DNA from 3 places in the Kosakonia calanthes genome. Region 3 is predicted to be linked to each of the others. Evidence: predicted binding sites of a transcription regulator. Region 3 holds the regulator's gene; each other region holds the start of a gene.

Region 1 (3,511 bases), 1.8 Mb from region 3:
CAGCGATGGCAACATCATGACGCCTGACCAGTTTATTCCGGTGATTGCGCAGTTTAACCTCGGCGCGCGTTTCGATATGCAAGTGGTTGAAAGCTTATTGCAATGGATGCAGGCGCATCCGCAAGAGGGTAATCGCGCGCGTTACTCGCTAAACCTAATGCCGCTAACGTTGATGCAAAAGCAGTTCTCCGCGCAATTTCTGGCACTTTTTGAACGCTATTCAGTTCCAGCCCACGAAGTGATTATTGAGATCACCGAAGAGCAGGCCTTTTCGAATTCGGAAATCAGCATTCTTAACATCATGCAGTTACGTCAGGCGGGGTTCAAAATCGCTATCGACGACTTTGGTACCGGCTATGCCAACTTTGAACGTCTGAAACGCGTGCAGGCGGACATCATCAAAATCGATGGCTGTTTCGTGCGGGATATTTTGCAGGACAAGCAAGATGCGATGATCGTGAAGGCGATTTGCGAGCTGGCGAAGGCGAAATCCCTGACCGTGGTGGCTGAATTCGTTGAAAACGAGGCGCAGCGAGAAATATTACTCAATGCGGGAGTGGATTATCTACAAGGTTATTTACTCGGGAAGCCGCAGCCATTGGCGGACGCATAAAAAAACCGGGGAAATCCCCGGTTTTGCTTTTTACAGGCTGGGAAAATGGAATCAAATAACCAGCGCTGCTATGGCCGCAGACAGCACGCTGACCAGCGTTGAGCCATAAACCAGTTTCAGACCAAAGCGGGAAACCACGTTACCTTGCTCTTCGTTCAGGCCTTTAATCGCGCCCGCGATAATGCCAATTGAGGAGAAGTTAGCAAAGGACACCAGGAACACCGACAGGATACCTTCTGAACGCGGGGAGAGAGTGGATGCGATCTTTTGCAGATCCATCATCGCCACGAATTCATTCGATACCAGTTTGGTTGCCATGATACTGGCGACTTGCAGCGCTTCGTGAGCCGGCACACCCAGCACCCATGCAATCGGGTAGAAGATGTAACCCAGAATGCCCTGGAAGGAGATGCCCAACACGGCAGCGAACAGGGCGTTCAGGCCAGAAATCAGCGCGATAAAGCCGATCAGCATCGCCGCAACGATAATCGCCACTTTGAAACCAGCCAGAATGTATTCGCCCAGCATTTCAAAGAAGCTCTGGCCTTCATGCAGTTTCGCCATTTGCAGGTTTTCTTCGCTCTCATCCACGCGATACGGGTTGAGCAGCGACAGCACGATAAAAGTACTGAACATGTTCAGCACCAGTGCCGCAACAACATATTTCGGTTGCAGCATGGTCATGTACGCGCCAACGATAGACATCGAAACCGTCGACATTGCGGTGGCGGCCATGGTGTACATGCGATTTTTGGACATCTTGCCGAGGATATCTTTATAAGCAATAAAGTTCTCGGATTGACCCAGAATCAGGGAGCTAACGGCGTTGAATGATTCCAGTTTGCCCATACCGTTGACTTTAGACAGCACGGTACCTATAGCGCGAATGATGATCGGCAACACACGAATGTGTTGCAGAATACCAATCAGAGCAGAGATGAAGACGATCGGACACAGCACTTTCAGGAAGAAGAATGCCAAACCTTCGTCATTCATTTTACCGAAGACAAAGTTAGTCCCTTCGTTGGCAAAGCCGAGCAGCTTTTCAAACATCTCTGAAAAGCCTTTCACAAAGCCCAGGCCGATATCTGAGTTCAGGAAGAACCAGGCCAGTAAAACTTCAATAACCAGCAGTTGAATAACAAAGCGAATGCGGATTTTTTTACGATCGCTGCTTACGAGCAAGGCAAGCAGCGCCACAACAGCAAGCGCCAGTACAAAGTGAAGAACGCGGGACATATTTGCTCCAAATATGAGACGGGTAGAAATTTCGTGCACATTCTATGCAACAAGGAAAAAGAAAACGAGATCAAAGACACACTATATTAATGTCCTGTGACCAGACTCAAAATTAGTGATCAAATATACATTTCTGTTATGTTACGTAAAGACGTGAAAAGTTGCGTTACACTGCTAGACTCTTAACACAACGCTGCGGCTAATCCTATTGCCGTTGTCACCATCCTTGTCATTCAGCCCTTCTATCGTTTCTGGCTATCAGAGAAATCAGGCAAACCTATTTAAATGATCTTGATAATCATTCTCATTTTGATAGCATCAAACATAGCAAAGGCTATATTTAGGGGCAATAAATGAACAATAGTCGCGTTGAGAGTAGTACCGGTCGAGCAGCGCGCAAGCTTAAGTTTGCTTTAATGGGACCTGCGTTCATTGCCGCGATTGGTTATATCGATCCGGGTAACTTTGCCACCAACATTCAGGCGGGGGCGACGTTTGGTTACCAGTTGCTATGGGTCGTCGTCTGGGCAAACCTTATGGCGATGCTGATCCAGCTTTTATCCGCTAAGCTCGGCATCGCGACCGGAAAAAATCTCGCCGAACAGATTCGCGATCACTACCCGCGCCCGCTGGTGTGGTTTTATTGGGTACAGGCGGAAATCATCGCCATGGCGACCGATCTGGCGGAATTCATTGGCGCGGCGATTGGTTTTAAGCTGATCCTCGGCGTGTCACTGTTGCAAGGCGCGGTGCTTACCGGGATTGCGACCTTCCTCATTTTGATGTTGCAACGGCGCGGGCAGAAACCGCTGGAAAAAGTGATCGGTGGCCTGCTGCTGTTTGTCGCGGCGGCGTATATCGTCGAGCTGGCCTTTTCGCAGCCGAAACTGGCGCAACTGGCAAAAGGCGTGGTTATTCCATCACTACCGGGAACGGACGCCGTGTTTCTTGCCGCAGGTGTGCTGGGCGCGACCATCATGCCGCATGTCATCTATCTTCACTCTTCCCTGACACAGTATTTGCATCAGGGCACGCAACGTGAACGTTATTCAGCAACCAAATGGGATGTCGGCATCGCAATGACCATTGCCGGGTTTGTTAACCTGGCGATGATGGCAACCGCGGCGGCGGCGTTCCATTTCAATGGTCATACCGGTGTTGCCGATCTCGATCAGGCGTATCTGACGCTGGAGCCGCTGTTAAGCCACGCGGCCGCCACGATTTTCGGCCTGAGTCTGGTCGCGGCAGGTCTCTCTTCAACCGTGGTGGGAACGCTGGCCGGGCAAGTGGTGATGCAGGGTTTCGTGCGGTTTCATATCCCGCTGTGGGTGCGTCGCAGCATCACCATGATGCCGTCGTTTATTGTTATCTGGCTGGGGCTGGATCCGACGCGCATTCTGGTGATGAGCCAGGTATTGCTGAGCTTCGGGATTGCGCTGGCGCTGGTGCCGCTGCTGTTTTTCACCAGTAATCAAAAACTGATGGGCGAGTTGGTGAATACCACCTTGGTTAAACGCGCGGGCTGGGTGATTGTTGTGCTGGTGGTGAGTTTGAATAGCTGGCTGCTGGTGGGGTCAATCGCGGATCTGTAATTAGTAGGCCGGATAAGCGCAGCGCCATCCGGCAATCAGAGTATAAAACGCCTTAATGATGGTGCCC
Region 2 (3,511 bases), 2.3 Mb from region 3:
GACAATGGCTGCAACTGCGGCTGATAATTAATTTCACTCAGGGGAGTTTTTTTATTGTACTCACGCATCAATAAAAGAACGCCGCCCGTCAGCAGCAATAAAGCAATAACAGAATAAAAAATGCTGTTCATCAGCCGACTCCTTTTTTTTGATTTTAAAAGTGCACCATGATATTGTCAACGAACCTCACGTCCAAATACCCTCTTCCTTGTTGATATTTAAGGACAATAGAATGCTTCCCGAGAATCTTGTCCCGGCGCGCTTTCACATTTCTGCCGTTGAAAACAGACCCGGAGAAGAAGGAAAAGAGCCTAATTTAGCTCAGGGTAAAACAACCCTCTCTGAACACGCGAACAATATATTAGCCAATGCCAGTCGTACCGGGCAATCGCGCAATATGTTACTTGAAGAACGCGATCGCCATATAAAAGAGCGGCTATTTCGCGTTGTAAAAATCGAGGCCTTTGCGCGTTTACTTAATGACTTGCAAGCCGAAGGTGAGATCGACGCCCAGGCATTAAGCAAAATAATTTCCGATAAAACTCAGCAAATAAATGAAGCAGGGAATGAGATTTGGCTTAATCTGATTACCCGAGAAACAGACGCGCCAATGTTTTATAAACTTGGGGATGAATAACGTGCCAGAAGTCGAAAATAATAACGTTTATATTAATTACGATGAAACGAAAAGCGACGAATTTATCTTAAAGCAAAATATAGACGCACTGGTGCAAAGTAAAAATGCCACTATTGAGCAGATTGCCCGTGAGTTGGTCTCTATTCCGGCCGCGCTGGTGCGCCTGAAATGGCAGAACCGCCGTGAAACCTATCCTCTGCAAGTCAAAGAAGAGATTTATGGCGCGACGATTGCCGCCATCATCGAACAACAACCTGAACTGCTAGAAAAAATCATGGGGCGGCTGGAAGCGAATTATCAGCACATTGTGAAGCGGGAAGCCGCGACGCTGCGTTTGAGCCGTAAGCTGAGCGACGGTGAATATCACACGTCAACAGTGACCACTGTGGCGCTGAAAGAAGAGAGCGAGCAGGAAAGGCCGCTCTCAAAAAAATAAAGCTGGCGCTACGACCAGCTTTTTACTTTCGTCAGCGGTAGATTATTATTGCGCTTTCGCGACCTCTTCACCCACCAGACCGATTTTCAAATAACCCGCCTGGTGCAGGGTATCCATCACCTTCATCATCGTTTCGTAATCCACAGTTTTGTCTGCGCGGAAGAAGATGGTGGTGTCTTTTTTCCCTTCGGTCACCGCATTGAGCTGGTTAACCATCGTTTCATCGGTCACCGGATCGTTTCCAATAAACATGGTGTTATCCGCTTTTACCGACAGGTAAATCGGTTTTTCCGGGCGCGGTTGCGGCTGGCTGGAGGATGCCGGCAGATTCACTTTCACATCTACCGTGGCAAGCGGCGCGGCCACCATAAAGATAATCAGCAGCACCAACATCACGTCGATAAACGGCGTGACGTTGATTTCGTGCATTTCGCCGTTATCGTCCAGGTTTTCATTAAGACGCATTGCCATGGCGCATCAACCTACACGTAATTTCTGAGCGGCACGAACCGGCTGAGCATTGCTGGCAGCCAGGTCAAGATCGCGGCTTTGCAGCAGCAGAACCTGCGCGGCAACGTCGCCGAGGGTCGCTTTATAGCTGCCAATCATGCGCGCGAAAATGTTGTAAATTACTACCGCCGGGATAGCGGCAACCAGGCCAATTGCCGTGGCCAGCAGCGCTTCCGCGATGCCCGGCGCGACAACTGCGAGGTTCGTGGTTTGCGTCTGCGCGATACCGATAAAGCTATTCATGATGCCCCAAACGGTACCAAACAGACCGACGAACGGAGAAATCGCGCCGATGGTGGCGAGAAAACCATTACCACGGCCCATATAACGACCGGTGGCGGCGACGCGGCGCTCAAGGCGGAAACCGGTACGCTCTTTGATCCCTTCGTTGTCTTCACTGCCTGCGGATAACTCCAGCTCGTTCTGGGCTTCGTTAATCAACAGTGAACTGAGGCTTCTGGCGTGGAAAGTGGCGGCAATTTCCGTTGCCTGATCCAGCGAGCGAGCCTCAGCCAGTTGCTGCTGCTCACGCTTGAGGCGACGCTTATGCGAAATCATCTCAACGCTTTTGCTGAAGAAGAGCGCCCATGTCACAACGGACGCCAGAATCAGGCCGATCATCACGATCTTCACGACGATGTCAGCGTGCTGATACATACCCCATACGGATAGATCCGTCTGCATCAAATTATTACCCACTGTGTTTCTCCGAGACGCAAATCACAAAACTGTGCGCCATAATATCAAAACGACGTCGAATTGATAGTAGTTCTCATTAGTATTTACATAGTGCACTAAGTAAACGTCCTTTTCTTTGCGTTGACGCAGTAAACAAACGCCATTGAGCGTTTTTTAGAAAAATTAACCCTACATGACGCAACAGTTCTCAATCATGGTAGTCTGGACATCCAGACGTATAAAACCAGGTTAAGCAAACATGACGGCGAAGCATCTTGAAACCGCTCTGGTGAACGCAGGGCGCAGCAAAAAATACACGCAGGGTTCGGTGAATAGCGTTATCCAACGCGCCTCTTCACTGGTATTTGAAACAGTCGAAGCCAAAAAACACGCCACGCGCAACCGCGCCAATGGCGAGCTCTTTTATGGTCGTCGCGGCACCTTAACGCACTTCTCTTTACAGGAAGCAATGTGCGAGCTGGAAGGCGGCGCGGGTTGTGCGCTGTTCCCCTGTGGGGCGGCGGCAGTGGCAAACACCATTCTGGCGTTTGTCGGGCAAGGCGATCATGTGTTGATGACCAACACCGCTTACGAACCCACCCAGGATTTCAGCACCAAAATTCTCGCGAAACTCGGCGTCACCACCAGTTGGTTCGACCCGATGATCGGCTCCAGCATCGTGCGGCTTATCCAGCCCAACACCAAAGTCGTGTTCCTTGAATCGCCCGGATCCATCACCATGGAAGTGCACGACGTTCCAGCCATTGTGCAGGCGGTAAGAAGCGTCGCGCCTGACGCCATCATTATGATCGACAACACCTGGGCGGCAGGCATTCTGTTCAAAGCGCTGGCATTCGATATCGATATTTCCATTCAGGCGGGCACGAAATATTTGATTGGCCATTCGGATGCGATGGTCGGTACCGCCGTTTCCAACGCTCGTTGTTGGGAACAACTGCGCGAAAACGCCTATTTAATGGGACAAATGCTGGATGCCGATACTGCATATATGACCAGCCGTGGCCTGCGCACGCTCGGCGTCCGTTTACGTCAGCATCATGAAAGCAGCCTGAAAATTGCCGAATGGCTGGCTACGCACCCGCAGGTGGCGCGCGTGAATCACCCGGCGCTGCCAGGCAGCAAAGGGCATGAATATTGGAAACGCGATTTTACCGGCAGCAGCGGCCTGTTCTCTTTTGTGCTCAACAAACGCCTGACAAATGAAGAGATGTCGGATTATCTCGATCACT
Region 3 (3,511 bases):
CGATCCTGTCTCTAATCCCAACCGAAGGGCCGATGACGATCGCCGCGCTGGAGGCGAAAGATGCGCCGCGTTTCGAGTATCGCGGCATTCATCTTGATGTCGGACGTAACTTCCACACTAAAGCCTCAGTGTTGCGCCTGCTGGATCAAATGGCGGCGTACAAGCTGAACAAATTCCACTTCCATCTTACGGATGACGAAGGCTGGCGTATCGAAATCCCAGGCCTGCCGGAACTGACCGACATCGGCAGTAAACGCTGCCACGACCTGAGTGAGAAAACCTGCCTGTTGCCACAATTGGGATCCGGGCCAGATAGCAATAACAATGGCAGCGGCTTCTTCAGCCGGGCTGATTACATTGAGATCCTGAAATATGCCAAAGCGCGACAGATTGAAGTGATCCCGGAAATCGATATGCCTGCGCATGCGCGTGCCGCGGTGATGTCGATGGAAGCGCGTTACGACCGCCTGGTGAAAGAGGGCAAAGAGAAAGAGGCGAATCAATACCGCCTGCTTGATCCGACCGATACCTCCAACACCGCTGGTGTACAGTTCTATGACCGTACCGGCTATCTGAACCCGTGCCTCGATTCGTCACGCAACTTTGTTGATAAAGTGATTGGCGAAATTCAGCAGATGCATAAAGAAGCCGGTTTACCGCTGAAAACATGGCATTTTGGTGGTGATGAAGCGAAAAACATCTATCTGGGCACCGGCTACACCGATCAGAAAAAACCGGAAGCGGGCAAAGGCATCATCGATCAGAGCAATCAGGATAAGCCGTGGGCGAAATCCCAGGCCTGCCAGGTGATGATCAAAGAAGGGAAGGTGACTGATGTTGAGCATCTTTCCAGCTATTTTGGCGTTGAGGTCAGCAAGCTGGTGAAAGCCCACGGCATTGACGTGATGCAAGCGTGGCAGGACGGCTTGAAAGATGCCAAAGACGCGTCAATATTTGCCACCGATCATATCAACGTGAACTTCTGGGATGCCCTTTACTGGGGCGGTTTCGATTCGGTCAATGACTGGGCGAACAAAGGGTTCCGCGTGGTGGTCTCCAACCCGGACTACGTTTATCTCGACTTCCCGAACGAAGTTCACCCGGCGGAAAGCGGCTATTACTGGGGCACGCGCTTTAGCGATGAGCGTAAAATCTTTAGTTTCGCGCCGGACAACATGCCGCAGAACGCAGAAACCTCTGTTGATCGTGATGGCAACGTGTTTAGTGCGAAATCCGATAAACCGTGGCCGGGCGCTTATGGTCTTTCCTCGCAGTTATGGAGCGAAGTCGTACGCACCGACTCTCAGATGGAGTACATGATCTATCCGCGTCTGGTTTCTGTCGCCGAACGTGCATGGCATCGCGCAAGCTGGGAACAGCAATATCAAGCGGGTCGTGAATACAAAGGCGGCGAAACACATCGGGTGGATGTGAAAGCGCTCGACAGCGACTGGCAGCGTTTTGCAAACCTGTTAGGTCACCGCGAACTGGCGAAACTGGATAAAGCGGGCATTCATTATCGTTTACCAGTACCGGGCGCGCGCATTGCCAGCGGAAGGCTTGAAGTGAACACCAGCTTCCCGGGAATGGTGGTTGAGTATTCAACTGACAACGGGAAAACCTGGCAGCGCTACGACGATAAAGCACGTCCGCAGGTGAGCGGGGAAGTGCAGGTTCGTACCGCCAGCCCGGACGGCAAGCGCTTCAGCCATGTCGATGGCGTAAAAGCGTAATTTTTCTGCTCATGCCCGGCGATTCAAATGTGCCGGGCTTTTTATTTGCAGACAAAAAAAAGCCAACCTGACGGTTGGCTTTTGCCTATCAAAAAAGATTATTTTGCGTCGTGCGCGTGTTCATCTTCGCGACAGTCACCTTCGGCACAATGGCCATACAGGTACAGACTGTGGTTAGTCAGGCGAATGCCGTGTTTGGTGGCAATTTCGCGTTGACGTGCTTCGATGGAATCATCACTGAATTCAATGACTTTTCCGCAATCGAGGCAAATAAGGTGATCGTGGTGATGCTGCTGAGTCAGTTCAAAAACGGACTTGCCGCCTTCAAAGTTATGACGGGTCACAATCCCGGCGTCATCAAACTGGTTCAGAACACGATAAACCGTTGCCAGCCCAATCTCTTCGCCCATGTCGATCAGACGTTTATATAGATCTTCCGCACTGACATGATGGTTATCCGGCTCCTGAAGCACTTCCAGGATTTTTAACCGAGGAAGCGTGACTTTCAGGCCGGCCTTCTTTAATGCGGTATTGTTGTCAGTCATGCGGAATCTGTCCTGTTGCTATACGATTCACTTCCTTCGCGGAAGTAATAAGGAATGCACCTGGGATAATGCGTATCATTATAGAACTGCCATGTATAAATGAAAACTGCAAGCCCTCAAGTAAAGTAAGCTTATAAAACGTGGTGTCGCCGACAAACTCCTGGTCAGCCGCACCGAGTTTAGCAGGGCTCATTGTACAGCGATGGAGAAAAAAGTTAAAAAATTGTAGCAATTATTTCCATTGCTTTTATCTATTGATACGGCGCAACCCACAGATTGCGCCGAAGATATCAGGCATTAAGGATGTCGTTCAGGTGCAGTTCTTCTGAAACCTGCTTCACCCATTTCTGAACGCGTTCTGCGGTCAGTTCCGGTTGACGATCTTCGTCAATCGCCAGACCTACAAAGTGGTCATCATCCGCCAGGCCTTTCGACGCTTCGAAGTGGTAACCCGCGGTAGGCCAGTGGCCCACAATGGTCGCGCCGCGCGGTTCAATAATGTCGCGAATAGTGCCCAGCGCATCACAGAAATATTCTGCATAATCTTCCTGGTCGCCACAGCCGAACAGCGCAACTAATTTACCATTGAAATCAATCTCTTCCAGCGTCGGGAAGAAGTCATCCCAATCACATTGCGCTTCGCCGTAATACCAGGTCGGAATGCCGAGCAACAGAATGTCATACCCTTCGATATCTTCTTTGCTGCTCTTGGCAATGTCATGGACATCGGCAACGTCTTTACCGAGCTGACTCTGAATCATTTTCGCGATATTTTCGGTGTTGCCTGTGTCGCTGCCGAAGAAAATGCCTGTAATTGCCATGAGTAAAATAACCTCTTGAATCTTAATGAGTATAGGGGGGGCGCTAAGCCCACAGATAAGGGCAATCATAGCAGAACAGAGAAGCACGCGGAAACTGCTATCGCCACGGACTGCACTGTATGCCACATGAAAGTGTTGATAAAACGATGATTCGGAGGATTCGCTATCCGCGCAATGCTTTCAACTGTGCCAAAAGCATCTCTTCGATAAGCTCGCTGCGGCTCATCTCGCGCGCGTCTGCCAGCTCGTTTAAGGCGTCCACAGCGTCCACGTTCAGTTTGAGTTCGACGCGTTTAAGCCCACGAACCTTATCGCGTTTTAGCTGATTGCGTTTGTTGATGCGCAACTGTTCATCGCGCGCGAGCGGGTTTGTCTTCGGTCGTCCCGGGCGACGCTCATTCGCGAACAGATC

Evidence for each region. Region 3 encodes Fur, which represses iron uptake genes when iron is present. Its sites were predicted from a motif close to ATAATAATGAGAACNACTATCAA; they were not measured.
Region 1: a site for Fur is predicted at 2,144-2,166, ahead of AAEY27_RS06985 (Nramp family divalent metal transporter). Genes of this name have one in related genera too.
Region 2: a site for Fur is predicted at 2,343-2,365, ahead of exbB (tol-pal system-associated acyl-CoA thioesterase). Genes of this name have one in related genera too.

Annotation. Positions count from the first base shown of each region.
Region 1 is NZ_CP151800.1:1,485,004-1,488,514, forward strand. Features, by position in the region: gene AAEY27_RS06975 (EAL domain-containing protein) at 1-613, shown strand, start outside; gene AAEY27_RS06980 (NupC/NupG family nucleoside CNT transporter) at 665-1,852, opposite strand; gene AAEY27_RS06985 (Nramp family divalent metal transporter) at 2,206-3,444, shown strand; gene ypeC (DUF2502 domain-containing protein YpeC) at 3,497-3,511, opposite strand, start outside.
Region 2 is NZ_CP151800.1:786,851-790,361, reverse strand. Features, by position in the region: gene AAEY27_RS03710 (ESA_00282 family adhesion-associated protein) at 1-131, opposite strand, end outside; gene AAEY27_RS03705 (hypothetical protein) at 233-637, shown strand; gene AAEY27_RS03700 (cytoplasmic protein) at 639-1,073, shown strand; gene exbD (TonB system transport protein ExbD) at 1,119-1,544, opposite strand; gene exbB (tol-pal system-associated acyl-CoA thioesterase) at 1,551-2,282, opposite strand; gene metC (cystathionine beta-lyase) at 2,521-3,511, shown strand, end outside.
Region 3 is NZ_CP151800.1:3,275,192-3,278,702, reverse strand. Features, by position in the region: gene AAEY27_RS15395 (beta-N-acetylhexosaminidase) at 1-1,733, shown strand, start outside; gene fur (ferric iron uptake transcriptional regulator) at 1,832-2,278, opposite strand; gene fldA (flavodoxin FldA) at 2,569-3,099, opposite strand; gene ybfE (LexA regulated protein) at 3,263-3,511, opposite strand, start outside.